3 regions of the Cobetia sp. cqz5-12 genome follow, and region 2 is predicted to be linked to each of the others. Evidence: predicted binding sites of a transcription regulator. Region 2 holds the regulator's gene; each other region holds the start of a gene.

Region 1 (10,087 bases), 760 kb from region 2:
ACTTGGGTTGGGGCATTGCGTCAGCAGCGCATCAGCTCAAGTGACGCATCACCGCAAACCTTCAAGCGCGGCCGATGTGCTCGCGCAGGTGCTCACGATAGGCCTGGGTGTAGGCGGCGATGTCCGGGTTCTTGATCACATCAGTGGCCAGATAGGTCGGCAGTGCCGTCATGCCGAGGAATTCCATCGCCTTGTGCACCGGGAAGTAGACGCCATCGATGCCCTTGCCCTCGAAGAAGTTGCCTTCTTCATCAAAGGCCTCAAGTGGCGCATTCCAGGTCAATGACAGCATGTATTGGCGGCCCTGCATCAAACCGCCGGTGCCGTAGCCCTGGGTCGGGCTGGTGCGATGACGTCCATCGCTGGCGTACAGCGCGCCGTGGCCCTCAGTCAGGATGTCATCGAGATACTTCTTCACGGTCCACGGCAGACCCATCCACCAACCTGGGGTCTGATAGATGATCAGGTCCGCCCACAGCTGCTTCTCGATTTCCGCCTTGGCCTCGAATCCTTCCTCGATGACGGTCTCCTTGACGGTGTGACCCAGCTCGGCCAGTTCACCGCGCGCCAGTTCATGCAGCGTCGCGTTCAGCTCGCCATTGGAATGGGCAAAGGCCTTGCCGCCATTGATCAGCAGAATGTTCATGTTGTGTGCTCCAGAATTGTTGGCTTTTCAGCAATGGCGCGCAGCATGAGCGTTCGCAAGTCCTTGATAAAGCGGCACTGGCGTAAAACACCTTTGCTGTGAGTGCAACAATCCAGGCGGGGCACCTACTTAAACCCTGAGAGTCGACGGCCCGTGGCTCGCTCAGTTCTCCTGTTTCACGACTTAAGGATGAGTCTTGTTATCGACTCTACCTAGCTTCTCATGGGAGATTTCGGCTTGGCCGATTGTCTCGATAAGGTGTCGATTGCGGTTAGGCAAAATCAAGTGCAGAAGTATTGGGCTCTACTAAACACGATATGCCTATGTGCCAATAGCTTCTCTGTCTTGCCTATCTCTGGGGGTAGTATGTTTCAGAGCTTAGTTTGAAGCGCAATTGCTGTGCTCATCATGAACTTGAATTACATAGGTACCTATCGCATAAACTATCGATGACATACATCGCTTATCTACTGAGATTTTATTCCTGTTAGTGTTAAGATTTATAGGAAGTGGGTGCGTTATAGTTTAATAATGGTTGAGGGGAATATTGGAGGGATCGTGTGGCGAGAAGATCAAGTGGGCTGAAGGCTGTTGTCAAGACAGCTAAAACTCTCAATCGAATTTCAAAGCAAATAGAAAAAGATCGCCAACGGCAGCAGCGAGAGCAGAGTCGTCAAGAGCAGGCTGCCAATCGGGCGAGGGAACGCTATCACCGACAGATAGAGCAAGAGGAGCGTAGGGCTGAACTGGAGCGAGCACGTATAGCTCGCGAAGAAGAGCGTGCACGCCAGCAGCACGAGCGTGATCTTGCACGTATTACGCGAGATAAATTACGCCAAGAAAAAGAAAATCAGAAGTCTATCGAAAAAGCAGCGCGCGAAAAATCACGGAGCCAAAAGCAATTCTGGAAAGATGAAGCTATTGCGGGTAAAGAGGCGTTAGCCAATCGAGAGCAAGAACGTGCGTCTGCCAAGCAGGATGCCATCGCGAAATTTTTGAGGTGAATTTATGGGCGATAATGTCGGAATGATAATTGTTTTTCTGATTTTTTACGGGGTCCCCATAGGCTCCATTCTTGTCTATTCACGTGAGAAGCGCAAAAGGCTTGTAAAAGAGTTGGAGAACAAAGAGCTTGCCATTCGCGTTGAACATCATGAGAGGGCTATCGACTTGGAGGCCAAGCGAGCTGATCTGGATCGCAAAGCTGAAGAGTTTGGCTCTTTGGAAGATGCGATAGTGGGTTTGGATAAGCGTCGTGAAGCCTTGGCGCTTGAGTTGACTAGTACGACCAGCCAACTCGAGGAAGCACAATCCGCTTTCAATATAATAGATCGTGAGACTTTAGATTTGCAGCGGCTCAAAAAAGACGCTGATGCTATTGCTGCTCAAAAAGAGCGTAATGTTCAAGAGATTGAAAGTCTTAAAGATAAGTTGATTGAGCATCGCATCAAGGAGACCGCGGGCCAGCGCACCATGCGACAGGTGATGTCCAAGCTTGACCTCTATACGCGGGTGGAGGAGTTTGTCGATTATGGTCATTTCGAACTCCCCGAGTACCTTTATGAAACCAGCGAGCGTTTTGCAGCTGAGATCAAGCAAATACGTCAAGCTCAGAAGGCTATGATCAAGGACAAGACGGCGTTTATCCAATATGGAGATGTTGTTATTACGGGTGATGAACGCCTTGACAAGAAGATCATTGAAGGGCAAATGAAGCTTGTCATGCGTGCCTTCAATATTGAGGCAGATGTATTGATCGGAAAGGTTAGTCCTTCTAATTTTGAGCGAACTTTGAGTCAGTTCGAAAAAATTGCGAGTGACCTTGAGAAACTGGTTGCATCACTCCGCTGTGGGCTGAATACTGATTATGTCGCTCTCAAATACGAGGAGTGTGGGGTTCAATATCAATACACGCTGAAGAAGAAAGAAGAGATTGAAGAGCAACGAATCATTCGTGAGCAAATGCGAGAAGAGGCCAGGGCTGAAAAGGAATACAGAACTGCTATCGAAGCTGCGCAGCGTGAGGAAGAGATGTATCAAGATATTCTTACACGCGCCAAGAATGAGCTTGAGCAGGCGTCAGCAGAGGAGCGAGCATTGGCTGAAGCCAAAGTGGCTGATCTCGAGCAGCGTCTACAGGAAGCGGAAGCAGCCAAGGAACGTACCAAGAGTCTGGCAGAGCAGACACGTCGTGGTTACGTCTATATCATCAGTAATATTGGTTCTTTTGGCGAAAATGTCTACAAAATTGGTATGACTCGTCGCCTCGATCCTATGGATCGTGTGAAAGAGCTAGGTGATGCCAGCGTACCGTTCTCATTTGACGTTCATGCTTTGATCTTCTCGGATGATGCTCCGGCGATGGAAACAGCACTTCACCGTAAGTTTTCACATCATCGAGTGAATGCCGTGAATCTGCGCAAAGAGTTTTTCCATGTTGAACTCTCTTCAATTCGAGAGGCGGTGATTGAAATAGGTCATGGTGATGCTGAGTTTAAGACCACTATTGCAGCTGAAGAATACTTTGAGTCTCAACGCTTGAGAGAACAGGTCGCTGCTTAAGCTGGTATAACTTTTCAAGCAATTTCTAGATGCTAGCTTTACCCAAGCCCTCATGACCCTTGGCAATATCCAGTCGGGTTATGGGGGCTATTGTTATTGAGCTTGTTTCTGGAGTGCCTCTTTCTACCTGAGTTTAGGTTTAGGCACTTCCATCGTTTCTGTACCTGCAGTAGAGAAGTCAGTTCATATCCACTAACGCAACCGCTTCAATTCCTGCCAGTTGGTGGTGTAGCGGGCGCTGCGGTGGGCGCAGCGCAGTTGCCAGGCGGCGTCGGGGCGTGCGACGCCCAGGCGCACGGTGCCGCGGCCCATCTTCTGATTCATGGCGTCCAAGGTCGCCATCAGCTGTTGGCTGCGTTCGCGCCTGGCGATGTCATCTTCGCTTTCCAGCAACGAGAGCTGCTCGCGTGGATGGTCGATGAGGTCGAGCAGCATCACGCCGGCTTTCATGAAGCGATATCCGCGCAGGTAGATGCGCTCCAGTGCCTGTTGTGCGGCGGCGAGTATCTCGCGGCTGTCATTGGTGGGGGCGGGCAGCTCGATGATGGTGCTGGGTGAGTATTGCGGCAGGTCGGGGCGGTGGCGATTGCTCTTGAGGAAGACCAGCACGGCGCGTGTCAGGCTGCCTTGATGGCGCAGCTTCTCGGCGCCGCGTTGGGCATGCTGGCGGATGGCGTCCCTGAGTTCATTCAAGTCACCGGTCATGCGCCCGAAGGAGCGCGAGGTCATGATGCGCTGGCGAGCGTCATCGGCATCATTCATCTCGAAGCAGGGCGTGCCTTGCAGTTCGCGCGCGGTGCGTTCCAGTACCACGGAATACCGCTGGCCGATGGCGCGCGGGTCGGCGCAGCGCAGGTCCCAGGCCGTGTGCAGGCCTTGCAGTGCCAGGCGTTCGACCAGTCGTCGGCCCACGCCCCAGACATCGCCCAGTGGCGTATCGGCCAGCAGGCGCTGGGTGCCGACTTCATCGGGTTCCAGCACGCAGACACCACCGAATTCCGGACGCTTCTTGGCAGCGCGATTGGCCAGCTTGGCCAGCGTTCGAGTTGGCGCGACCCCGACACATACGGGGATGCCGGTGAACTTGCGGACATTGCGGTGCAGGGTGCGGCTCAACGTCAGCATCGAGTTGCGATCAAAGCCATCGAAACGCACGAACATCTCATCGATGGAGTAGGGCTCGACCCCGGCACAATATTCCTCCAGCACCTCTCGCACACGCGCCGACATGTCGCCATACAGCTCGTAATTGGAGGAGAGCAGGTGGATGCGTCCCTCACGGACGAGTGACTGCAGCTGGAAGGCGGGGGTGCCCATCTCCACGCCCAGCGCCTTGAGTTCATTGGAGCGCGCGATCACGCAGCCGTCATTGTTGGACATCACGCCGACAGGGCGTCCTACCAGGCGCGGGTCGAACACTCGCTCGCAGCTGGCGTAGAAGTTGTTGCAGTCGACCAGTCCGATCATCGGCGTATTCATACCGCGTACTCGTGGATGACGGAACGCACCACCCCCCAGACCTGGCATTCGAGGTCGAAAATCGCGACCGGTGGATACAGAGCATTGCCGGAGCTCAGATAGGGGCGCTGACCGATCAGCTCATAACGCTTGACCACTACCTCGCCCTCGACCAGCGCCACCACGATGTGCCCGGGACGGGCATCGATGGAGCGGTCCACCACCAGGGTATCGCCCTCATAGATGCCGAAGCCTTCCATGCTGTCACCCGCCACCGTCATGAAGAAGGTCGCTGCCGGGCGCTTGATCAGCCGCTCGTTGAGGTCCAGCGTGCGCCCCGCGTAATCCTCCGCCGGTGAGGGAAAGCCGGAAATGCCAGCGCGCCCCGTGATGTGGGGGTGCGGCAGCGCACAGGGCTCCGGCGTTGGATGAGGGCGAGCCAGCGAGGCGTGGGACGGCTGAGCGGCAGATACGGTCATGGGTGGGGTCTCCTTTCGATACTGTATTCATGTACAGTATCGGCGCTGAGAAGCCCTCAGGCAACCGATAATCCCTGTGAGAGCTGCACATTCACGAGACGCAGCTCAGACGGGGTGTACCTGTGTTCAATGGTGGACGACAGGTAAAGCTGCTAGCGGATATCGCTCGGCGGTATCTCACGAAAAAGCCCGGCCTTCAGGAGGTCGGGCTTTTTGGGTCTTTCTCAATGCTTTTCTATCAACCCGCCGGGCTCAGGATGCGGATATCGCCATCGGCGATCCAGTCACCGGCGTTGTCGCGGAAGCGCTGCATATGTTCGGTCTCGCGGTGGGCCTGCAGGGCATCGTGGGATTCCCAGGCTTCCACCACGGTGATGGTGTCGGGGCGTGGGTCGTTGTCCTTGTCGGCGGCGCGTTCGGAATCCAGGCACGGGTGGTAGGCGTGGCAACCATCTTCCTCGCGCACGGTGGGCGCGACGGCGCAGAGTTCATTGAAGACATCCTGAACGTGGCCTTCCTTGGCGGTAACGGTGGCGATTACCCAGATCATCTTGGCTCCTTGTGACGGTACTGACCGCCGGTGTTGTCGGGATTCTCGTGATGAGATGTCCTGATTATGTGGAGCCGTTTCTGGCCACTGCAAGGGGGAGGTGGCTGACTGCCGGCATGACCCTGCCTGATGAGCACACGAAAGCGCCGGACAGCAGGGCTGTCCGGCGCAGTTGTTATCCGACGATGATTTGCGGATCAGAACGGGAAGGCGATCGATCAGGACGGGAAGGCGAACTGGGCGCCTTCACGCAGACCGGCGGAAGGCCAACGCTGGGTGATGGTCTTGCGGCGGGTGTAGAAGCGCACCGCGTCCGGGCCGTAGGCGGACAGATCGCCGAACAGCGAGCGCTTCCAGCCACCGAAGCTGTGATAGGCGACCGGTACCGGCAGCGGCACGTTGATGCCGACCATGCCGACCTGGATATGATCACTGAAGTAGCGGGCGGCTTCGCCATCACGGGTATAGATGCAGGTGCCGTTGCCGTATTCGTGATCATTGATCAGCTTCATGGCCTCATCCATCGAATCGGCGCGCACGACCAGCAGCACCGGGCCGAAGATCTCTTCCTGGTAGCAGGTCATCTCCGGGGTGACGCCATCGATCAGGGTGCCGCCGACGAAGAAGCCGTTCTCGCCGCCTTCCACCTGCGGATTGCGGCCATCGACCACGACAGTGGCACCTTGCTGCTCGGCGCTGTCAATGTAGCCGACCACCTTGTCACGATGGGCCGCGGTGATCAGCGGGCCGAAGTCATTGCCCTTGTCGCTGTAGACACCGACCTTGAGGCCTTCCATCTGCTGCTTCATCTGCGCGATCAGCTTGTCGGCGGCGTCATCGCCTACGGCCACCGCGACGGAGAGTGCCATGCAGCGCTCACCGGAGGAGCCGAAGGCGGCGCCATTCAATGAATTGGCGACGTATTCCATGTCGGCGTCCGGCATCACGATGGCGTGGTTCTTGGCACCACCGAGGGCCTGACAGCGCTTGCCGTTGGCCGCGGCGCGGCTGTAGATGTATTCGGCGATCGGGGTGGAGCCGACGAAGCTGACCGCCTGGATGCGCGGGTCATCCAGCAGCGTATCGACGGCTTCCTTGTCGCCATTGACGACATTCATGACGCCGGCCGGCAGCCCAGCCTCCATCAGCAGCTCAGCGATGAACAGCGTGGAGGTCGGATCGCGCTCGGAGGGCTTGAGGACGAAGGTGTTGCCGCAGGCGATCGCCATCGGGTACATCCACAGTGGCACCATGGCCGGGAAGTTGAACGGCGTGATGCCGGCAACCACGCCCAGCGGCTGGAATTCGCTCCAGGAATCGATGCCCGGGCCGGTATTGCGGCTGTGCTCGCCCTTGAGCAGTTCCGGGGCGCTGCAGGCATATTCGACATTCTCGATGCCGCGCTGCAATTCGCCCAGCGCATCGTGACAGATCTTGCCGTGCTCCTGACCGATCAGGCGGGCGATCTCGTCGGCGTGTTCTTCCAGCAGCTGCTTGAAGCGGAACATCACTCGGGCGCGCTTGATCGGCGGCGTGTTGCGCCATTCCGGGAAGGCGGCCTCGGCGGCCGCGATGGCTTCCTCGACCGTCGCCTTGCTGGCCAGGCGCACCTGACCGCCGACGTCACCGGTGGAGGGATTGAAGATGTCCTGGGTACGGCCTTCGCTGTGATCGATGTTGCCGTTGATGAGGTGTCCGAGCGTCTTCATTGGGTGGGCTCCATGGGATGACGTGCAGGAAAATTGGCAGTGAAGATAGGGTCGGCGCTCGCCGTGCCCCTCAGTGCTGGGCGGCGAAGGCATCGCCGAGGGCGTTGATCAGGCGGTCCAGCTCATCGTGTTCGGTGATGAACGGCAGACCCAGCTGGATGGTGTCGCCGCCGTAACGGACATAGAAACCGGCCTTCCAGCAGTGCATGGCAATCTCATACGGGCGCCGCGCCGGCTCGCCGGGATAGGCCTCGACCTGCAGGGCGCCGGCCAGGCCGTAGTTGCGGATGTCCGTGATGTAGCGGGTGCCCTTGAGCTCATGAAGCTTCTTCTCGAACACCGGGCTCAGTTCGCGGACGCGCGGGAGGAGCTGATCATTCTCGAGCACATCGAGAGATGCCAGCGCCGCGGCACACGCCACCGGGTGACCGGAATAGGTGTAGCCGTGGGGAATTTCCATCATGTAGTCGGGGCCGCCGTTGTCCATGAAGGTCTGGTAGATGTCGCCCTTGACGACCACGGCACCCATCGGCACCGCGCCATTGGTGATCTGCTTGGCGACGTTGAGGATGTCCGGCGTGACCCCGAATTCCTCGGCGCCGCTCATGGCGCCCATGCGCCCGAAGCCGGTGATGACCTCATCGAAGATCAACAGGATATCGTGCTGGTCGCATATCTCGCGCAGGCGCTTGAGATAGCCCACTGGCGGCGGCAGCACGCCGGCGGAGCCTGCCATCGGCTCGACGATGACGGCGGCGATGTTGGAGGCATCATGCAGCGCGATCAGCTCCAGCAGCTCATCGGCGCGCTCGGCACCGGTCTGGGGCATGCCGGGGGTGAAGACGTTCTCCTTGAGCAGGGTATGCGGCAGGTGATCAGCATCGACCCCCTGACCATAGAGCGAGCGGTTGGCGCCGATGCCACCGACACTGAAACCCCCGAAGTTGACGCCGTGATAACCCTTGCTGCGTCCGATCAGCTTGGTCTTGGTCGGCTTGCCTTTCTTGCGCCAGTAGGCACGCGCGATCTTCAGTGAGGTGTCGGCACTTTCGGAGCCGGAGCCGGTGAAGAAGACGTGATCCAGCCCCTCGGGCATCAGCGTCTTGATGCGATGCGCCAGCTCGAAGGCCTTGGGATGGCCGTACTGGAAGGCGGGTGCGTAATCCAGCTCGCGTAGCTGCGCGCTGACCGCCTCGGCGATTTCCGGACGACAATGGCCGGCACCACAGGTCCAGAGGCCTGACAGGCCATCGAAGATCTGACGGCCCTGTGAGTCCGTGAAGTAGGCTCCCTGCGCCTTGGTGATGATGCGCGGGTCCTGCTTGAACTGCCGATTGGCCGTGTAGGGCATCCAGTAGGCATCGAGCTGCTCCTGGCTCAAGCCTGCCTGGGCGGAAGGGGATGTGTCGAAGGCGGTCATGATGTCTCCCGAAGAGTGCTGTTGTTGTTAGATCTCGGCTCCTGTCTGGCTAGATTAGAAAGCCCTTTTGATAAGATAAATGCCGTTGTCTTTATCTTCAGGAAAGCATTTACTTAACTTTCCATGTCGTGGAACTCAGGAGGGCAGACCATGCGCAAGGACGGCATGAGGGGACAGCTTGGCGATGCCGATCTGCGCTTGCTGCGCATCTTTCGCAAGGTGGTGGAGTGCGGCGGTTTCTCGGCGGCCGAGATCGAGCTCAACATCAGTCGCTCCGCCATCAGCATGGCGATGAGTGACCTGGAGACGCGGCTTGGCCTCAAGCTCTGTCAGCGGGGGCGCAGTGGTTTCGCGCTCACCAATGAGGGAAGAGACGTGCATGAAGCCGCGATGCAGATGCTGGCGGCGGCAGAGGGCTTTCGCACGCGCATCAACGGACTGCACGCCTGGCTCAAGGGCGAGCTGAACATCGGCATCACCGACAATCTGGTCACCATGCCCGAGATGCACATCACGGATGCGCTGAGTGCGCTGAAGGGCCACGGCCCGGAAGTGATGATTAACATCCGCATGATTCCCCCCAACGAGATCGAGCGTGCCGTCTTGGATGGCCGCCTGCATACCGGGGTCATTCCGACACTCAAGACGCTGCCGGGGCTTGAGTATCGCTCGCTCTACGAGGAAACCTCCTGCCTTTACTGCGCGCGGGGCCATGTGCTGTTCCGTGAACCCCGCGCGGGCGACACCCTCGCGCGGGGGCGTCCGGTGGGCGAGGAAGAGATTCGCCAGCATGATGCGGTGCTGCCGGCCTACGCGCAGACGCCTGCGATCAAGGCGCTGCATGAGCCGCTCAAAGCCGCCGCCTCCGCGACTGACCGCGAGGGCATCGCCTTCCTGGTGCTTTCCGGGCGCTATCTCGGCTATCTGCCCACCCACTATGCCGAGCGCTGGGTGCGCGATGGCCAGATGCAGGCGCTCAGCCCGGTGGCCAATTCCTATGTCACCTATTACAGCGCCATCACGCGCAAGAGCCGCCCGCCCAATCTGGTGCTGGAGCGTTATCTGACCGAGCTGGATGCCCTGCGTCAGGCGAAACCGGCCCGAAAAGCGCAGTCAGTGAGGGAGAGCAAGCCATGAACAAGCCCAAGCGTGCCGGGGTCAGGGAAGTCGCCCAGCTGGCGGGGGTGTCGGTCGCGACGGTCTCGCGGGTGCTCAACAATCCGGAAAAGGTGGTGAAGAAGACGGCCGACAAGGTGCTAGCGG
Region 2 (10,087 bases):
GACAACTTCCGCGACCGCTTCGCCGACACCGCGGTGGAGATCGCCCTGCTGTCGCGCTTCACCAGCGGCAAGGGCCAGGAAGCTTCGCTCGAGCGCATCAGGAACGGCCAGGCCGATATCGTGATCGGCACCCACAAGCTGCTCTCAAAGTCGCTGGAGCTGCCCAACATGGGGCTTCTGATCATCGATGAGGAGCACCGCTTCGGCGTCTCCCAGAAGGAGCGCCTCAAGAGTCTGCGCGCCGAGGTCGACATCCTGACCCTGACCGCCACGCCGATTCCGCGCACGCTGAACATGGCGATGAGCGGCATCCGCGACCTGTCCATCATCGCCACGCCGCCGGCGCGTCGCCTGTCGGTGAAGACTTTCGTGCAGCAGCGCAACGACGGCGTGGTCAAGGAAGCCATCCTGCGCGAGCTGCTACGCGGCGGGCAGGTCTACGTGCTGCACAATGAGGTCAAGACCATCGAGGAGAGCGCCGCGCGCATCGCGGAGCTGGTGCCGGAGGCCAATGTCGGCGTCGCCCACGGCCAGCTGCCGGAGCGTAGCCTGGAGCGGCGCATGTCGGACTTCTATCACAAGCGCTTCAACGTGCTGGTGTGCTCGACCATCATCGAGACCGGCATCGACATCCCGAGCGCCAACACCATCATCATCGAGCGCGCCGACAAGTTCGGCCTGGCCCAGCTGCATCAGCTGCGTGGCCGCGTCGGGCGCTCGCACCACCAGGCCTACGCCTACCTGCTGACCCCGCACCCCAAGGCGATGACCCGCGATGCGGTCAAGCGCCTGGAGGCGATCAGCGAATCCCAGGACCTCGGTGCCGGCTTCACGCTGGCCTCCCATGACATGGAGATCCGCGGCGCGGGTGAGCTGCTGGGTGACGAGCAGTCCGGCCAGATGGAAACCATCGGTTACTCGCTGTACATGGAGATGCTCGATCGCGCCGTGAAGGCCATCAAGGCAGGCAAGACGCCCAATATCGAGTCGCCGCTGGATGAAGGCGTCGAGGTCAGCCTCAATCTGCCGGCACTGATTCCGGCCGATTATCTGCACGACGTCCAGCAGCGTCTGATGATGTACAAGCGCATCAGCAACGCCGAGAACGCAAGCGACCTGCGCGAACTGCAGGTCGAGATGATCGACCGTTTCGGCCTGCTGCCGGAACCGGTCAAGACCCTGTTCCGCCAGACCCAGCTGCGCCAGCGCGCCCAGGCCCTGGGCATCATCAAGCTGGAGGCCGGCGCCGGGCGGGGTCGCATCATCTTCGGCGCCCAGACGCCGGTCGATCCGCTGACGCTGGTCAACCTGATCCAGCGCCAGTCGGATGTCTACAAGCTGGAAGGCGCCGACACCCTGCGCTTCGCTACCGACATGGATGACGCCGAGAAACGCTTCAGTTTCTGTGAGACCTTGCTGGACCTGCTCAACGCCAAGACCAAGGCCGCCTGACCCACCCACTCACCTCTGTGCACGTGAAAATGCGCAGAACATGAAAACGGCCTGCATCGCGGATGCAGGCCGTTTTTTCTGGTAGTCAGACCGCCGCACCTCTCAGGGGACAAGCGCCTCACGCATGGCGCGCCAGAAGCGCTGCCAGCAAGCACTGCACCCTGGGCATGCCAGCCTCGATAACGGACTCCGTGCCCGCGCGGGTCGGCTCCTCTTCGCCGACGCCTGCGGCATGGCTGATCACCAGACACAGGCTGGCATATTCCATCTCGAGCTCACGGGCCAGTACGGCCTCGGGCATGCCTGTCATGCCGACCAGCGTATTGCCATCGCGCGCCATCAGGCGGATCTCGGCAGCCGTTTCCAGGCGCGGCCCCTGCACCACGCCCAGCACCCCGCCGGCCGTGAGGGGCAGCCCCGCCTCGGCCGCCGCCGCATGCAGTTCCTCGCGCCAGACCCGATGATACGGCCAGGCGAACGACACATGCTGAAACGGCTTGAAACGCCCATCGAAGAACGAGCCCTCGCGACCGGTGGTGTAATCGATCAGTTGGTCCGGCACCACCAGCGTGCCCGGGGTCAGCGTCGGGTCGATACCGGACACGCAGTTGACTCCCACCACATGGGTTGCGCCCGCTTGTTTGAGCGCCCATAGATTGGCGCGATAGTTGATGCGATGCGGTGGCACCTTGTGCGGCTGACCATGACGAGCCAGGAACAGCAGCGGCTGCCCATTCAGACGCCCCTCCACGACACCACAGGAGGCCGCCCCCAGGGGCGTTTCCTGACCGCCGCGCTTGAGCACTTCCATCCCCACCCAACTGCCGAACCCCGTCCCACCGATCACCGCCAGCATCGCCCGCCTCCTTGCCACCCGTGTGCAGGAACCTCTCGGGACCGGACCCTCCGCCCCCCCCCCTCAGCGAACGCTACTCCGAGCCAACCGACAACGACAAGCACAATCGTCATGTCTTGCGTCAAGAGAACAGAAAAGGCCCCGAAAACGACACCACCCGCCGCGGTTGCCCGGGCGGGTGGTGATTGAATGCCAGCGTTGACGATGGCTATCGCACGCGATGGCGATGTCAGCCGGCGATGGCGACTGCCATCGGGCAGGTCCTGATGCAGCTCCTTGGGCTACAGATCTCTGGTCTACAGACCCTTGGGCGCGTAGATGCCCGGCGCGTTACGCCAGTAACCCTTGTAGTCCATGCCGAAGCCGAACAGAAAGCGGTCTTCGACGTCCAACCCACAGAAGTCGGCCTTGAAGCCCGGGAAGGCCTTGCGGTCATGCTTCTTGTCGACCAGCACGCAGCTGGACACGCTGCGCGCGCCGGCTTCACGGCAATACTCGAGGATCGCGGCCAGGGTGCCTCCTTCATCGAGGATGTCATCGACGATCACCACGTCGCGGCCGGCCATCGGCAGTTCCGGGTTGACGCGCCAGAACAGCTCGCCGCCGCGCATCGCGCCACGATAGCGAGTGGCGTGCAGATAATCGACTTCCAGCGGGAAGTCGAGACGGGTCAGCAGCTGGCCGGCGGTGATCAGGCCGCCGTTCATCACGCAATAGAAGATCGGCATGCGATCGCCGAGGTGTTCCGTCAGCTCAACGGCCATGCGGTCGAGTGCCACTTCAAGGTCAGCTTGCGGGATCAGGCAATCGGCGTTGTCCATCACCTCACGCATTTCGTCATGCAGGGCGGTGAGAGTCTCAGGCGTCGGAGTCAGCATCGGGAGTTTCCTGGGTGTCACTGGCCTCATCTCCACGCCGGACAGGCGCAGAAGAGGATGTAGCAGCGGCGGTTGAATCAGAACGGCGGCGGGACCCGCGCGTCTGCGTGTCTGATGACGCCGCGGCGTTCTCTGCCTCGGCGTCGTGTTCATGGTGGCGTCCTTCGAAGGACAGTACATCGGCAAAGTGCAGACGCTGCCCCGGCAGCGCCACCTGGGCATCATGCTCACGGATGATGTCGTGCACCTTGAGCAGGACATCCTGCTTGATCGCGTGGTACTTCACCCAGTCGGTGGTGCGCGTGAAGACATAGACGAAGAAGTTCAGCGAATGCTCACCGTAGGTGGTGAAGTTCACGATCTGGGTGCGCGTCTGGTCGATCTCGTCATGGCCTTCCAGCATCTCGCGTACCGCGGCAACGATGGGGCCGACCTGGGCGGCATCCTCATAGCGCAGCCCCACGGTCTCGAAGATGCGGCGGTTGTACATGCGCGACGGATTCTCCACCGAGATGCTGGTAAAGATGGCGTTCGGCACGTAGAGGGGCCGCATGTCGAAGGTGCGGATGCGCGTCAGGCGCCAACCGATATCCTCGACGGTGCCCTCGATCTCGCGGTCCGGGGAGCGGATCCAGTCGCCGACCTTGAAGGGCCGGTCGAGATGGATCATCAGGGCACCGAAGAAGTTGGCCAGCAGATCCCGCGCCGCAAAGCCGACCGCGATACCGCCGACACCCCCGAAGGCCAGCACCCCTGACAGCGAGACGCCGAGATTCTGCAGGATGGCCAGCCCCACCAGCACGACCACGACCGCACGCAGCAACTTGCTGATCGCCGAGGCCGTGGTGGCATCCATCGCGTTGACGTTGGTGCCGGGCGGCGGCATGGTGCGCAGCGCCTCGAAGCGCTTGACCATGCGAATCAACGCCCAGGCCAGCGCCAGCAGGGTCACGATCTGGCGCGCCGTGCCCAGGTACTTCTCGGCCCCGCTGAGGCTGAACTGGCCGGCGATGATGCCGAGCGCCAGCAACACCCCCATACTGTAGAGCCAGAATGACAAGGGATGACGCAGGCCATGCACCAGGGCGTCATCCCACAGGTTGCGGCTCTTCTCGGCATGCGCCGCCAGGCGAGTGAGCACCACTCGTTCGATGAGGTGCAGCAACAGCACCGCCAGCAGCAGCAGAGCCAGATTGATGCCCCACAGCGGCAGACCAAAGGTCTGCTCGACCCATTGGCGCAGCGGCTCGACCCATTGATTGATCATCTCTTCGGCAGGCGCTGCCAGCTTGTCGGCAGCAGCCTCGGTGGCGGATTGCTCAGCCATGGGAATTCCTTGCCAGTCTTCGACTCGAAAAAGACACCGCGTGCCTGATTATTGCGCGCTACCGGACTCAGAGGCCGACGACGTGTCAGACGCCTCGGCACTGCCAAGCGTGCCCGAGGGCATGGCAACCTGCTGTGATGCCTGGCTGGCCGCCATCGATTCGAGCCGCGCGTGGGTGCGCCGCCAGCGTGCCAGCCCCACCAGGCCATCCAGCGTCGGGCGAGCCCGCGCATAGCGCAACCGCGCCTGGCGCTTGCCTCGGTGGCGCTGCTCATCGTCATCGAGGCTGTCGAGCACTTCGCGCGCGGCGGCCGGGTCATTGCAGACCAGCGCCATGTCACAGCCGGCGTCCAGCGCCAGGCGCGCACGCTCTGCCGGGCCACCTTCCGCGACTGCCGCCGCCATGCCCAGATCATCGGAGAAGATGGCGCCCTTGAAGCCGAACTCTTCGCGCAGCAGGCCCAACCAGCTGGGCGAGAAACCCGCGGGACGTGCATCGAAATCCGGATAGACCACATGCGCCGGCATCACGCCGCCCAGACGCTCGGCGAGGGCCGCGAAGGGCTTGAGATCATGTTCGCGCAGCTCGCGGAACGGACGCGGGTCGACCACGCGCTCCAGATGGGTATCGGCCGAGATGCCACCATGCCCCGGGTAATGCTTGCCGACGGCGGACATGCCCGCCTCCTGCAGCCCATCGATGAAGGCGCCGCCCACCGCGATGACGTCTTCCGGCGTGGCGCCGAAGCTGCGATCACCAATGATGGTCGAGCCCGCCACATCGATATCCAGCACCGGCGCAAAGGTGATATCACAGCCGATGGCTGCCATTTCCATGCCCAGCAGCCAGCCGGCATCGCGTGCCAGACCCAGGCCTGCGGCCTGGGCGTCTTCGCCGCAACCATCACAGTCACGGCCGAGACAGCACTGTGCCAGGCTGCGCATCGATGGCAGGCGTGTCACGCCCTCGCGCAGACGCTGGACGCGCCCGCCCTCCTGATCGATGGCGATCAGCAGGTGGGGATTCACGCTGCGAATCTCGCGGCTCAGCTCCAGCACCTGCTCAGGAGAAGCGCAGTTGCGCGCAAACAGGATGACGCCCCCGACGGCAGGGCGTGCCAGCAGTTCACGTTCGTCGCGGGCGAGGGTCAGCCCCGCAACATCGACCATTACGGAGCCCAGTGGCTGTGTCATGTCATCCTTCCTGTCCATGGCCTGCGGCAGTGATGTCCCGTGTAGAGAGGAATCACGACCGCCAGGACTTCATGTCTTTTACGGGGCTTGGCAGCCTGGAAGAAACGTGATGAATCAGGCTGCCAGCGCGAGGAAAGGCGCAATTCTAGCCGACTGAACCCCTATCGAACAGTCGCGACCAGCTGCACCCCGGCAAGGGACTGCCACACGGATTTCGGTGACGGCTCATGGAGGGTATCAGACTCGGACACCAACGCCTTCAGACATGCAGCAGCACCGGTGTGCCGGGCACGGCCTCGGCAAAGAGTCGCAGCAGGTCGTCATCACGCAAGCGAATGCAGCCGTGGGACGCCGCGACGCCCATGGGTTCCGTGCTGGGCGTGCCATGAAAATAGATGTAGCGGCGCAGACTATCGACCCGCTCACCGCGGGCATTGCGACCGCGATTGAGGCCGGGCTCGCGGCCGCTGAGCCACAGAATGCGCGTCAGGATCCAGTCACGCTCAGGATGCTCTAAGGCAAGCTCAGGCGTGAACACCTCACCCGTGAAGCGCCGTCCGCGATAGACGGCGCCACGCGGATTGCCCGCCCCGATGGCGGCACGAATCACATGCCAGCCGGTTGGCGTGCAACCGCTGCCGTCGAGCTCGCCGATACCGTTGAGGCCGCTGGAGATCGCGCAGGCGTGCACCAGCGCGTCAGGGCCGGCCGCGGGGGGCGGCGCATCACGACTGCCACTCGGCGCGTCATTGCGTATCTCGAGGCTCTGGCGTGAGAGATCCACCGCGACCCAGCAGGCCATCAGCTGGCCGCCTGGGTGACCGCCTCACCATCCCCGAGCGAGGCCGGCAACGGCGCTGCCATCGCCGCGACCACCACCGGCCGCATGTGCTGAATCAGCTCACGCACCGTGGTGTGATGGCCGTATTCGGCCTCCTCGATATCGCGCAGTGCATCCAGGCCCGAGAAGGTGAAGATCACGCTGCCGAGCATGAAGTGCAGGCGCCAGAAGCGCTCGTTGTCCGGCAGATCAGGCGTCGCCAGCTTCAGAAGCTCGGCGAAGCGGCTGAAGACCGTGCCGTAATGCTCGCGGATATAGCGCCGCATGTGGCCCTGCCCCTGGGTATAGGCCAGCCCAAGCAGGCGCATGAAGGTACGCAGGCTGTTGCGCTCGGCCGGCACCTCCAGCACGGTGCGCGCCATCACCTCCAGCAGGACCTCCAGCGGCACCTGACGCCCGGCGTATTGCTGCTCGACGCTGTCGAGTGCCGCGTGGAAACGCTCACTGAACGGATCGAGATAGCGCGCGAAGACCGCCTGGATCAGCGATTTCTTGGAGCCGAAGTGGTAGTTCACCGCCGCCAGATTGACCTTGGCCTTGCTGGTGATGTTGCGCAGTGAGGTCTCGGCGAAGCCGCGCTCGGCGAACAGCACCTCGGCAGTATCGAGGATGCGGGTAACGGTATCGGTCTGGGCCATGGGCGGAACCCTTGTCAGGTAGAAAAGGACTGGAGTCGTAGGTCACGGCGCAAGCCCCGCACGGCGACTCTCTCATGAGGTGGTGCTGGTTCACGGCAAGGCCGCGTACGATCAAGGCATGTTCGAACACGGCCCGCTCGAGCACGGCATGTTTGATCATGCCTCGACCGGCCACCGCCATCGACGAACATTCGTTTGAAACACTTTGATTCTAGCGCGCCATGCCATGACTGACAATTCTCTCGCGTTTCAAACGCCAGAGGTTTAGCCAAGACTGATATTCGCTGAACGCTGACCGTGGCGATCCAAGGACTCGCAATATCCGTCCCTCCCAGACAGCCCGCCTGACCTCATCAGCAGAGCCTTTGACATCGGGCAAGCAAGGTCACCAGACAGCGATCTCTCGACGACTACCTGCCCTTTGAGGCCACCACGCAAGCCACGATGCCTTGCATGACCGCCATGACTGGATACAATGACAGTTGTATGGATGCACACCCCGTGCCGTCAGCTCAAGATGCCGCCCAGGCCAAAGGCAATGCCATGACCCAGCCGCTTACTCCGCGCCAGCAGGATGTCTTCGACTTCATCATCAAGACCATCAAGTCCTCTGGCTACCCGCCGACGCGGGCCGAAATCGCCCAGGCGCTGGGCTTCCGCTCGCCGAATGCCGCCGAGGAGCATCTGCGCGCCCTCAAGCGCAAGGGCGCCATCGAGATGGTGCCGGGCACCTCACGCGGCATTCGCGTGCCGTCGCTGGCTGACGTCGACGACAGCGCCAACGATGGCCTGCCGGTGATCGGGGAAGTGGCTGCCGGCAGCCCGATTCTTGCCAGCGAGCATATCGACCGCCACTGTCCGCTGCCGAGTGACTACTTCTCGCCGGCTGCCGACTACCTGCTGCGTGTGCGCGGCGTGTCGATGAAGGATGTGGGGATTCTGGAAGGCGACCTGCTGGCCGTACACCGCACCACCAGCGTGCGTGACGGCCAGATCGTGGTGGCCCGCCTGGGGGATGAAGTCACCGTCAAGCGCTTCCGCCGTGACGGGCACTACGTATGGCTGGAAGCCGAAAACGAGGACTTCTCGCCGATCAAGGTCGACCTGCGCACGGACAGTCTGGAGATCGAGGGTCTCGGGGTGGGCGTCATCCGCGATGGTGGCCTGCACTGAGGCCTTGACCAGCAGCGCTTTGCCCAGCAGAAAAGCCGCACGCATCGCACAAAAAAACCCGCCTCGAGGCGGGTTTTTTTGTGCGCGAAGCATGAGCGATGAATCAGTGCACGATGCCTTCTGACTGCTCGTCCTCGTCTTCTTCGCCATCCCAGAGGCGAGTCCGGGTGATGGCGTGGTCGATCATCTCACGCGCGACCTCGAAACGATTGTCACGCAGCAGATCAGCGGCCTCGTCCGAAATGCGAATGCTGAGCAGCGGCTCACCTTCGCTTTCCGCGGCGCGCAGAATCACTTCACCATCTTCCATTTGCACAATTTCAAGTACGGCGGGATCGGACACGTCATTCCTCCTGCACGGCATCTCGCGAGATACCGGCGTCGTTGTAATCGTCAGCGCGACGGCTGGCAAGCCCGGCACCGCGCTGCCATCAGCGACGCAGAAAAAAGTACGACCACAGCCAGAGCCATGGTCGTACCGGAGAATGCAGGGCTTGCCACAATGCGATCAGTCTAGCACCCGTGAAGGCGAAACGTCACCCGATTGCCATCCGCCAGTCATCACCAGCGTGCAGCACCAGATCAACGCCTGAACCTACCACTCGACACTCGACTCGCGCAGCTGCGGCAGCAGCGCCTTGAATGCCGTGATGGCAGCGCTGAGCCGCTCGGCCAGCGAGGCGTTCGAAGCTGCCGCGATGATCAGGCCATCACCACGCGAGCGCGATTCCTCGCGGCGAGCGGCACCGTCCTCTTCATGCAGGCGGGTCACATCCGCGACCAGCTCAGACAACCAGCTGTCGGGACGCTCCAGCAGGCTGCGCAGCTGCTCGACCTCGGCAATGGGCGTCGGCGGGGTGGAAAGGCGCTCACGCCAGCCACCCTGCGGCCAGCGCGCTGTCACGGCACACTCTTCCAGCAATGACGCCAGCGCAAGCTCCAGTAGGGCGAGCGCGCCCTCCTCACCGGCCATGCGTCGTGCCACGGCATGCTCATCGTCGCCAGAGGCTGCTGACTGGGCCAGCAGCAACTCGGCCTGATACAGCAGCTGATTGGTACGGGCACGCTGGCTCATCAGCTCTTGGCTCCCTTGCGCTTGTCCTCGACGACCCAGCGGCCGTTGTCATAGGTCGCCTTCCAACCGGTCGCCTTGCCTTCCTCATCGGTCATGACGTATTGAGCCTTGACCTTGCGCGAGAAGCGAATCTGCGCCGGACGTCCGTCCGGGTCCTGATCCGGGGCATCAAGAATGAAGTGATACTTCTCCGGCAGCTCGTCGGCATGCGCCTTGAGCTCCTTGACCAGCGGCGGACGCGTCTCGCGATTCTTCGGGAACTGACTGGCCGCCAGGAACAGGCCACTGGCGCCATCGCGCAGTACGTAGTGGTCCTCGACCTTGACGCAGGCAAGTTCCGGCATCGGAATCGGGTCCATCTTCGGCGGCGCTACCTCACCGGACTTGAGCAGCTTGCGGGTGTTCTTGCAATTCTCGTTGGTGCAGCCGAAGTACTTGCCGAAACGCCCGGTCTTGAGCTGCATGTCGGAGCCGCACTTGTCGCACTCGATCACCGGGCCATCGTAACCCTTGATGCGGAACTGTCCTTCCTCGACCTCGTGACCGACACAGTCCGGGCTATTGCCGCAGACGTGCAGCTTGCGCTGCTCATCGATCAGGTAGCTGTCCATCGCGGTGGCGCAGATCGGGCAGCGACGCTTGGCGCGCAGCGC
Region 3 (10,087 bases), 1.5 Mb from region 2:
GACAAGTCGACCACCCTGATGCATGAAGCTCGAATTATGCGCTATGCATGCTCCGACGGCCAATGCCATACCTTCATCACACCCGATAGACACGTTGAATGAAAGCGCCCGATGCACAGACTGACATTCCGAAGAATGACAGAAAATACATCGGGCGCTATCGACTTCAGGTGCCGCACGTCAGCCAGACCAATGTCCCCAGCCTGGGCACCGACGCTTCACGACTTGAGCAAGTCATTGATTGTCGGTGTCTTTACGACTTCCTTGCTGCACGCTCCGTGGTGGTACTCAGGCAGTCTCGTCACTGATCGCTTCTGCATCCAGCCCGAAAGCGGTATGCAGGGAGCGAACCGCCAGCTCCATGAATTTCTCGTCGATCAGGACGGAAATCTTGATCTCTGAAGTGGAGACCATGCGGATATTGATGCCTTCTTCTGCCAGTACGCGGAACATCTTGGAGGCGACACCGGCGTGAGAACGCATGCCGACACCGACCAGCGAGACCTTGGCGATATTGTCATCACCGCGCATCTCACCACCACCGACGGACGGAATCACCGTCTCGGTCAGGATGCGCTGGGTCGCCTTGAAGTCGGTCTTGGCGACGGTGAAGGAGAAGTCAGTGGTATTGCCGTCCGGAGAGACGTTCTGGACGATCATGTCGATTTCGATGTTGGAATCGGCGATCGGGCCCAGAATCTTGGAAGCGACACCCGGGATATCCGGCGTGTTGAGCAGAGTCAGCTTGGCTTCGTTGACATTGAAGGCGATGCCGGAGATCAGCGGTTCTTCCATGTTGTCTTCTTCCTCAGCGACGATCAGGGTACCCGGGCCATCCTCGAAGGAAGACAGCACACGCAGGGGAACATTGTACTTGCCGGCGAATTCCACCGAACGGATCTGCAGGATCTTGGAGCCCAGGCTCGCCATTTCCAGCATTTCCTCGACGGTCACCGTTTCCAGACGACGTGCCTTGGAGCACACGCGCGGATCAGTGGTATAGACACCATCGACATCGGTGTAGATCTGGCACTCATCCGCCTTCAGTGCGGCAGCCAGGGCGACACCGGTGGTGTCAGAGCCACCACGACCCAGCGTCGTGATGTTGCCCTCTTCATCGACACCCTGGAAGCCTGCCACCACGACCACCTTGCCATCGTCGAGGTCTTCACGCAGGTCATCGGTATCGATGTGCTGGATACGCGCCTTGGTGTGCGCGCTATCGGTGCGGATGCCCACCTGCGCCCCTGTGTAGGAGGTCGCGTCGACGCCGATCTTCTGCAGCGCCATGGCCAGCAGGGAAATGGTGACCTGCTCGCCGGTGGAGACCAGCATGTCCATCTCGCGCGGTGTCGGGTCATCATTGATCTCGCTGGCGAGACCGATCAGTCGGTTGGTCTCGCCACTCATGGCAGAGACGACCACGACAATCTGATGGCCTTCATCGCGGAATCGCTTGACCTTCTCGGCGACGGCCTTGATCCGCTCCACCGAGCCGACCGAAGTGCCTCCGAACTTCTGAACGTATAGCGCCATGTGCGTTTCCGTTATCCGTGTCCGTTTGCGTTGTCCCCACATGAAGCTCATGTGAGCCCAAAAAGAGGCCGGGTCTCCTCAAGAGGAGCCCGGCCTTCATCTTGTACTGTCAGCCCAGCTGGGCGTCTACCCATGATGGCACACCGGCCAGTGCGCCCGGAAGCGAAGCGGCGTCACTGCCACCGGCCTGGGCCATGTCAGCACGACCACCACCCTTGCCGCCGACCTGCTCGGCCACGTGGCGCACCAGATCCCCCGCCTTGACGCGCGAGGTCAGGTCGTCGGTGACACCGGCGATCAGGCTGACCTTGTCACCGTCCGCGACGCCGAGCACCAGAATGCCGGAGCCGAGTTTGGACTTGAGGTCATCCATCAGGCCGCGCAGCTCCTTGCCGGAGACGCCTTCGACCTGCTTGGCCAGCACCTTGATGCCCTGGACATCCGCGATGTCACTGAGCATGTCGCTGGCCGAAGCGGACGCCAGCTTGGCCTTGAGGCGCTCAAGCTCCTTCTCGAGGCCGCGATTGCGCTCCAGCAGGCTGCTGACGCGCTCCTCGACCTGCTCCGGCTTGGCCTTGAGGCGCTCACCGAGGCGAGCAAGAGTCGCTTCCTGCGCGAGCAGGAAGTCACGCGCGGCGCGACCGGTAATGGCCTCGATACGACGCACGCCGGACGCGATGCCTGTCTCGGCGAGAATATGCATCTGGCCGATGTCGCCGCTGCGCTTGACGTGAGTCCCGCCGCAAAGCTCGATGGAGAAGGCATCCTGACCGATGGTCAGCACGCGAACTTCCTCACCATACTTGGCATCGAAGAGGGCCGCTGCGCCGCGCGCCTTGGCCTCATCGAGGCTCATGAACTCGATGGTGGTCTCGGCATTTGCCAGGATCTGCGCATTGACGATGCGCTCGACCTCGGACAGCTGCTCGGCCGTCATCGCCTCAAAGTGGCTGAAGTCGAAGCGCAGACGCTCGGCCGTGACCAGCGAGCCCTTCTGCTGAACGTGCTCCCCCAGTACCAGTCGCAGCGCTTCGTGCAGCAGGTGCGTGGCGGAGTGGTTGCGCACGGAAGCCGCACGCAGCTCGGCATCGACCTGCGGACGCACCTTGTCACCGACCTTGAGAGCGCCCTCGATCAGCACACCGTGGTGCAGGTGATGGCCGGTCTGCTTCTGGGTATCGCTGACCTGGAAGCGGCCGCCATCCAGATGCAGATAACCGGTATCGCCGGCCTGACCGCCTGACTCGCCGTAGAACGGGGTGGTATCGAGCACCACGATGCCCTTGGTGTCCACCTCGAGCTGCTCGACGGCATTGCCTTCGGCGTCGAACAGCGAGGTGACGGTGGCTTCCCCTTCCAGCTGGTCGTAACCGGTGAAGACGGTCTCGCCCTCCAGCACCAGGTTGGCGGAGTAGTCGCCGCCGAAGTTGCTGGCGGCACGGGCGCGATCACGCTGTGCTTCGAGGGCCGCCTGGAAACCTGCCTCATCGAGGATCAGCTCGCGCTCGCGGCAGATATCGGCGGTCAGGTCATACGGGAAGCCGTAGGTGTCGTAGAGCTTGAAGATGGTCTCGCCGTCGAGGGTATTGCCCTCGAGGCCAGCGATGGCTTCTTCCAGAAGCTTCATGCCGTGTTCCAGCGTACGTGCGAACTGCTCTTCTTCCTTGAGCAGCACACGCTCGATCTGCTCGCGAGCGGCGCGCAGTTCCGGATAGGCATCGCCCATCTCGCTGTCGAGAGCCGCGACCAGCTTGTAGAAGAAGCTGCCACGCGCGCCCAGCTTGTGACCGTGACGCACGGCGCGACGGATGATGCGACGCAGCACGTAGCCACGGCCTTCGTTGGACGGCAGCACCCCATCGGCGATCAGGAAGGCGCACGAGCGGATGTGGTCAGCCACTACACGCAGTGACGGCGTGGCGATGTTGTCGTGACCGATGATCTCGGCCGCGGCGGCCAGCAGATTCTGGAACAGGTCGATCTCGTAGTTGGAGTGCACGCCCTGCATCACGGCCGCGACACGCTCCAGACCCATGCCGGTATCGATGGACGGCTTGGGCAGCGGGTGCAGCGTGCCCTCGGCGTCACGGTCGAACTGCATGAAGACCAGGTTCCAGATCTCGATGTAGCGATCGCCATCCTCGTCCGGGCTGCCCGGCGGGCCACCGGCGACATCTTCGCCGTGGTCATAGAAGATCTCGGAGGACGGACCACACGGACCGGTGTCGCCCATCTGCCAGAAGTTGTCCTCATCGAGACGCGAGAAGCGGTTCTGGTCGATGCCGACCTCGTTGAACCAGATGTCACGGGCTTCGTCATCGCTGACGTGCACGGTGACCCACAGCTTCTCCTTCGGCAGGCCGAGTTCTTCGGTCAGAAACTTCCAGGCGAACTGGATGGCTTCGCGCTTGAAGTAGTCGCCGAAGCTGAAGTTGCCCAGCATCTCGAAGAAGGTGTGGTGGCGGGCGGTATAGCCGACGTTGTCCAGGTCATTGTGCTTGCCACCGGCGCGCACGCAGCGCTGCGCGGAGGTCGCACGGCTGTAGCCACGCGGGTCACGGCCCAGGAAGACATCCTTGAAGGGCACCATGCCGGCGTTGGTGAACAGCAGGGTCGGATCGTTGTTCGGCACCAGGGAGCTGGTGGGAACGATGGTATGGCCCTGCTTCTCGAAATAGGTCAGGAAGGCGTTTCTGATTTCTGCGCTTTTCATAGAGGTTCCGTAGCGATGTGCGTAAAGACGCTCCGGGGGTCTTCTGCATGACTTCCGCATGGTTTCTGCATGTTCATCCATGTGGGTATGCATGGAGGTGCAATGAAAAGCATGAAAGAAGGCGCCTGCCCCGTGCCGTCGCAAGACGACCTAGTATAACGCCTGTTCGCGCAAGCTAAAGGGGGGGAAATGTCTTGAAGCGCCGGTTTGCGCGTCATGAGAGCCAAACAGCCACCCGCTAGCCTTATTCCCCCTCATCACTCCAGGCGGACTCCATGGCATAGCGCAGCTGCTCATAGTCGAAGCCGCGCTGGAGCAGAAAGCGTTCGCGCCGTGCGCGCTCCTTGTGTCCCTCGCCGGGGCCGGAGAAGCGCCTGGCCAGCGTCTCGCGCGCCAGCTCGAAGAAATCCACCGCCTCGACATGGCCGAAGGCATCCGGCGTCGGGTCACTGGCGGCACGCATCACGGCATTGAGCGTCTCGCTATCGATACCACGCTGGCGCAGCTCCTGCTGGATACGCCTCGGTCCCTGGCCGCGCAGGACGCGCGTCCGCAGGAAGCTGGCGGCAAAGCGCTCATCGGATTGCAGGCCCTCCTCGGCCATGCGCTCCAGCACCTCCTCGATCAGCAGCTCGACCTCATCGCGACTCAAGGCCGCCTGCGCGCCCTCCTCGCCCGCGGCTTGGCGCTCTGCCAACTCGTCATCGCTGACCGCCCGCAGGTAGTCACGCTCCTTGAGATAGTCGTGCAGCTCGCGGCGGCTATGCTCGCGGCGCGCCAGGCGCGCGATGGCATCATTGCGCGCACGCCGTTGCGGCGTCATCGCGCCTGAGTCGAGCGGTTGATACTCAGGCCCACTCATTTCAGCGCTGTCATCGTGCATGGTCATGCTCCCGGAGTTGAGCAGAAGGACATCGATGGACGTGAACGCAAGGCGCCCGCCTCCGAGTCATCGGGGCGGGCGCCTTGGGGTCATCTCACCGAGCCGGAAACGATACGGTGCGATGACGCCAGCCTGGCGGCTGGCGCTCTTGCTCTTTCTTCGGGACGAGCCTCAATCGAGATCGATATCCAGGTCGTCTTCACTCTCGGCGGCCGCGGTCTCTTTCGGCTCTTCCTTGGCTTCCGGTGCTGCCAGCAACTGGGCACGGATCTGGGCTTCAATCTCCTCCATGATGGCGGGATTGTCTTCCAGGTACTGGGCGGAGTTGGCCTTGCCCTGACCGATCTTGCTGCCCTGATAGCTGTACCAGGCGCCTGACTTGCCGACCAGACCACACTGCACACCCAGGTCGATCACCTCACCGGCATGATAGATGCCCTTGCCGTAGAGAATCTGGAACTCGGCCTGACGGAACGGCGGCGCGACCTTGTTCTTGACGACCTTGACGCGGGTCTCGTTACCGGTGACTTCATCACCGGACTTCACGGAACCGGTACGACGGATATCCAGACGCACACTGGAGTAGAACTTCAGTGCGTTACCGCCAGTCGTGGTTTCGGGGCTGCCGAACATCACGCCGATCTTCATGCGGATCTGGTTGATGAACACCACCATGCAGTTGGCGTTCTTGATGTGACCCGTCACCTTGCGCAGTGCCTGGGACATCAGACGCGCCTGCAGGCCGACGTGTGAGTCACCCATCTCGCCTTCGATCTCGGCACGCGGCGTCAGTGCTGCCACGGAGTCGACGATGATGACGTCAACGCCGCCGGAGCGTACCAGCATGTCGACGATCTCGAGCGCCTGCTCACCGGTGTCCGGCTGGGAGACCAGCATCTCGTCCAGATTGACGCCCAGCTTCTCGGCGTAGGACGGATCCAGCGCGTGCTCGGCATCGATGAAGGCACAGACCTTGCCCTGCTTCTGCGCCTGAGCGATGACAGAGAGGGTCAGTGTCGTCTTGCCCGAGGATTCCGGACCGTAGATCTCGACCACGCGTCCGAAGGGCAGGCCGCCGATGCCGAGTGCGATATCCAGCCCCAGAGAACCGGTGGAAACCGACGGGATGGCCACACGCGGGGCATCGCCCATGCGCATGACGGCGCCCTTGCCGAACTGGCGCTCGATCTGGGACAGCGCCGCGTTCAGCGCCTTGGTACGATTGTCGTCCTTTGCCATGTGGCCTCCTGTCGAACGGCGGAGCCACACGGGCTGCCACCTGGAATAGAGAATTCTGTCACTGAGAGCTGAGCAGACACCGTCAGACTAGCGGCTGAGGTGTCATGGCAAAACCCTGTATACATGGACAGTATAATGCCGCAAGTTGCGTCACTCTGCCAGTCCGGTGATGCGCTTTTTCAGGCAGCACCCTCAATGCGGGGCTTGCATCGGGCTCACAAGTCTTCGGTGCCGATCTGCAAGGCCTCCACGCGCTCGATCAAGCCCTGCAGCGCCTCCCGCACGGCGGCGTCGCGCACGGCCTGCCGGTCGCCGGAAAAGTGACAGCAGCGTGCCTGCTGGCGCGCCTCGCTCCCCCACGCCAGCCACACGGTGCCGACGGGCTTCTCGTCACTTCCCCCGCCGGGGCCGGCCACACCGCTGATCGCCACCCCCAGCTCAGCGCCACTATCGCGGCAGGCGCCGCGCACCATCTCGCACACGACCGCCTCTGAGACGGCACCGAAGGTTTCAAGCGATGCCTCGCTGACCCCCAGCAGGCGCTGCTTGGTGGCATTGGAATAGGTCACGTAGCCCGCATCGAAATAGCGGGAGCTGCCGGCAATCGCCGTGATCGCGGCACTCACCCCGCCTCCGGTGCACGACTCGGCGGTGGTGACGCGCACGCCGCGCGCGACTGCCAGTGCCTGCAACTGCTCAGCCAGGGTATTCGCGCACGCAGCCTCGGGGGCCGTACCAGTCAATTGACTCACGAACTTTCTCCTTGTGGAGGTCATCGGGTGAAAAGGGCAGCGAGCATGAGACATCACAGGCATTGGAGCCGGCCGCGCCAGTCCGTAGAATATCGCGCATCCCGCATGCCGTGCTCTCGCATGTGTGCTTTTTCCCATTGCAGTGCAGTCAAGGAAGTCCATGGCCATGGCCAAGAACAGCGCGCCCCAGATGACGCCGATGATGACGCAGTACATGAAGATCAAACGCGAGCACCCCGGCGTGCTGCTGTTCTATCGCATGGGCGACTTCTATGAACTGTTTCATGAGGACGCCAAGCGCGCAGCACAACTGCTCGATATCACCTTGACGGCGCGTGGCAGCTCCGGTGGCTCACCGATCCCCATGGCAGGGGTGCCCTACCACAGCGCCGAAGGCTATCTGGCACGCCTGGTGAAGATGGGCGAGTCAGTCGCCATCTGCGAGCAGATCGGCGACCCGGCGACCAGCAAGGGGCCCGTCGAGCGCAAGGTCGTGCGCATCGTCACACCGGGCACGCTGCACGATGAGGCGCTGCTGGATGCCAGTCGCGACAACCTGCTGGTGGCACTGCATCGTGATGGCGACACTTGGGGTGTAGCGGCACTGGAACTTTCCTCCGGTCGCTTCAGCGTACTGGAAGTCAGCGGCGATGATGAACTGCTTGCCGAGATTCAGCGCCTGTCACCTGCAGAGCTGATGGTTGGTGAAAACCGCACCTTGCCCGCCAGCCTGGCCTCGCGCCCCGGCCTGACCCGTCAGAGCGATTGGCACTTCGATCACGAGACCGCCTTGCGCCTGCTGTGTGATCAGTTTGGCGTGCAGGACCTCAACGGCTTCGGTTGCAGCCACCTGACACGTGCCGTCACGGCAGCAGGCGCCCTGCTCGACTATGCACGCGACACTCAGCGCACCGGCCTGCCCCACGTGACCGCGCTGGCCGTCGAGAGCCGCGATGACTCGGTGGTGATCGATGCCGCCAGCCGTCGCAACCTCGAGATCGATACCAACCTGGGCGGCACCAGCGACAACACGCTGGCCAGTGTGCTGGACGTCACCGCGACCGCGATGGGCTCACGCCTGCTCAAGCGCTGGCTCAACCGCCCGCTGCGCGATCAACTCCAGATCGGCCAGCGCCAGGCGGCGGTGCAACGTCTGCTGGATGGCGACTATCCCTTCGAGCTGCAAGGCCTGCTCAAGCGCATCGGCGATGTGGAGCGTATCCTCGCCCGTGTCGCGCTGCGCAGCGCACGCCCTCGTGACATGGCACGCCTGCGCGATGGCCTCAACACCCTGCCCGAGCTGCGCGCCGTACTAGCCAGTGTCGAGAAAGGCAGCGCCATCGATGACCTGCGCGATGCCATCCGCCTGTTCCCGGCACTTTCCGCGATGCTCAGCGAGGCGCTGGTCGAGAATCCGCCGGTAGTGCTGCGCGATGGTGGCGTGATCGCCGATGGCTACGACGATGAACTGGACGAGTACCGCGGCCTGTCCGAGAACGCTGGCCAGTATCTGGTCGCACTCGAGACCCGCGAGCGCGAGCGCACCGGCCTGAGCAACCTCAAGGTCGGCTACAACCGCGTGCATGGCTACTTCATCGAGCTGCCGCGCTCGCAATCGGCCGAGGCCCCGCCGGAATACATCCGTCGCCAGACCCTCAAGAATGCCGAGCGCTTCATCATCCCCGAGCTGAAGGAGTTCGAGGACAAGGCGCTGTCCGCCAAGTCCAAGTCACTGGCGCGCGAGAAGCTGCTGTATGAGCACCTGCTGGATGACCTGAATACCGAACTGGATGGCCTGCAGCAGACGGCCCGTGCGCTGGCGTCACTGGATGTGCTGACCGCCTTCGCCGATCGCGCCGCCGCTCTCGATTTCGTGCGCCCAGAACTCAGCGAAACCCCGGGCATCGATATCGAAGGCGGCCGCCATCCGGTGGTCGAACATGTCAGCGATCACCCCTTCGTTCCCAACGATGTGCGCTTCGATGATACGCGGCGCATGCTGGTGATCACCGGCCCCAACATGGGCGGTAAATCCACCTACATGCGCCAGACGGCACTGATCGCTCTGCTCGCGCATACCGGCAGCTTCGTGCCGGCATCGCGTGCCTGCATCGGCCCACTGGACCGCATATTCACCCGCATCGGCTCCTCGGACGACCTGGCCGGCGGACGCTCGACCTTCATGGTCGAGATGACCGAGACCGCCAGTATCCTGCACAACGCCACTGACGAGAGCCTGGTGTTGATGGATGAGATCGGCCGTGGCACCTCGACCTTCGATGGTCTGTCACTGGCATGGGCCAGCGCCGAGCATCTGGCGCGCACGCGTGCCTTCACCCTGTTCGCGACCCATTACTTCGAGATGACGGCGCTGCCCGAGCATGCCGATGCCGTCGCCAACGTGCACCTGACGGCCGCAGAACATGGCGATGGCATCGTCTTCATGCACCGCGTCGAGGAAGGCCCTGCCAGCCAGAGCTATGGCCTGCAGGTGGCCCAGCTGGCCGGCGTCCCGCAGAGCGTCATCCTGCGGGCACGCGAGAAGCTGACCAGTCTGGAGCAGCAGGAGGTCGATCGTCCGCAGGTGGCGCGCGAGGATGCGCTGGGGCAGCCGGTACCGCAACAGAGTGACCTGTTCGCGGCACCGCCGCATCCGGTCGTCGAGGCCCTCAATGGCCTGGATCCGGATGATCTGAGCCCCAAGCGAGCCCTGGAGCTGATCTACGAATGGCACCGTCAGCGCTGAGCGCCGTCACACCGGGCCAGGATTGGCGCACCCGGACCGAGAATGAGTGGCAAGGCTCGACAGCAACCTTCGGGCATAGCACCATTCCAAAACGATCCGCCCCTGCTGATTGCGGGGCCGGCAGAGCGCCACTAGAATAACGCCTTATAACATCTGCGCCGCTTATAACCTGAAGACCATGATGTCGCCGAGACGACACATGGTGGGCGCCTGGACCA

Evidence for each region. Region 2 encodes LexA, which represses DNA repair genes until DNA is damaged. Its sites were predicted from a motif close to TACTGTNTANNTANACAGTA; they were not measured.
Region 1: F8A90_RS07475 (LexA family protein) is a predicted target of LexA. The motif match lies at 5,165-5,184, and genes of this name have one in related genera.
Region 3: recA (recombinase RecA) is a predicted target of LexA. The motif match lies at 6,485-6,504, and genes of this name have one in related genera.

What each region holds. Positions count from the first base shown of each region.
Region 1 is NZ_CP044522.1:1,745,077-1,755,163, forward strand. It holds gene F8A90_RS07455 (NAD(P)H-dependent oxidoreductase) at 62-646, opposite strand; gene F8A90_RS07460 (hypothetical protein) at 1,207-1,650, shown strand; gene F8A90_RS07465 (DUF4041 domain-containing protein) at 1,655-3,208, shown strand; gene F8A90_RS07470 (Y-family DNA polymerase) at 3,401-4,675, opposite strand; gene F8A90_RS07475 (LexA family protein) at 4,684-5,145, opposite strand; gene F8A90_RS07480 (putative quinol monooxygenase) at 5,384-5,695, opposite strand; gene F8A90_RS07485 (CoA-acylating methylmalonate-semialdehyde dehydrogenase) at 5,914-7,404, opposite strand; gene F8A90_RS07490 (aspartate aminotransferase family protein) at 7,475-8,824, opposite strand; gene F8A90_RS07495 (LysR family transcriptional regulator) at 8,975-9,961, shown strand; gene F8A90_RS07500 (LacI family DNA-binding transcriptional regulator) at 9,958-10,087, shown strand, end outside.
Region 2 is NZ_CP044522.1:985,811-995,897, reverse strand. It holds gene mfd (transcription-repair coupling factor) at 1-1,452, shown strand, start outside; gene F8A90_RS04260 (S-methyl-5'-thioinosine phosphorylase) at 1,571-2,308, opposite strand; gene F8A90_RS04255 (hypoxanthine-guanine phosphoribosyltransferase) at 2,605-3,186, opposite strand; gene F8A90_RS04250 (mechanosensitive ion channel family protein) at 3,167-4,513, opposite strand; gene nagZ (beta-N-acetylhexosaminidase) at 4,562-5,707, opposite strand; gene F8A90_RS04240 (L,D-transpeptidase) at 5,967-6,509, opposite strand; gene F8A90_RS04235 (TetR/AcrR family transcriptional regulator) at 6,509-7,186, opposite strand; gene lexA (transcriptional repressor LexA) at 7,730-8,359, shown strand; gene F8A90_RS04225 (hypothetical protein) at 8,463-8,702, opposite strand; gene F8A90_RS04220 (DUF6586 family protein) at 8,955-9,434, opposite strand; gene topA (type I DNA topoisomerase) at 9,434-10,087, opposite strand, start outside.
Region 3 is NZ_CP044522.1:3,717,082-3,727,168, forward strand. It holds gene F8A90_RS15410 (aspartate kinase) at 289-1,536, opposite strand; gene alaS (alanine--tRNA ligase) at 1,646-4,249, opposite strand; gene F8A90_RS15420 (regulatory protein RecX) at 4,494-5,132, opposite strand; gene recA (recombinase RecA) at 5,304-6,371, opposite strand; gene F8A90_RS15430 (CinA family protein) at 6,587-7,123, opposite strand; gene mutS (DNA mismatch repair protein MutS) at 7,290-9,869, shown strand.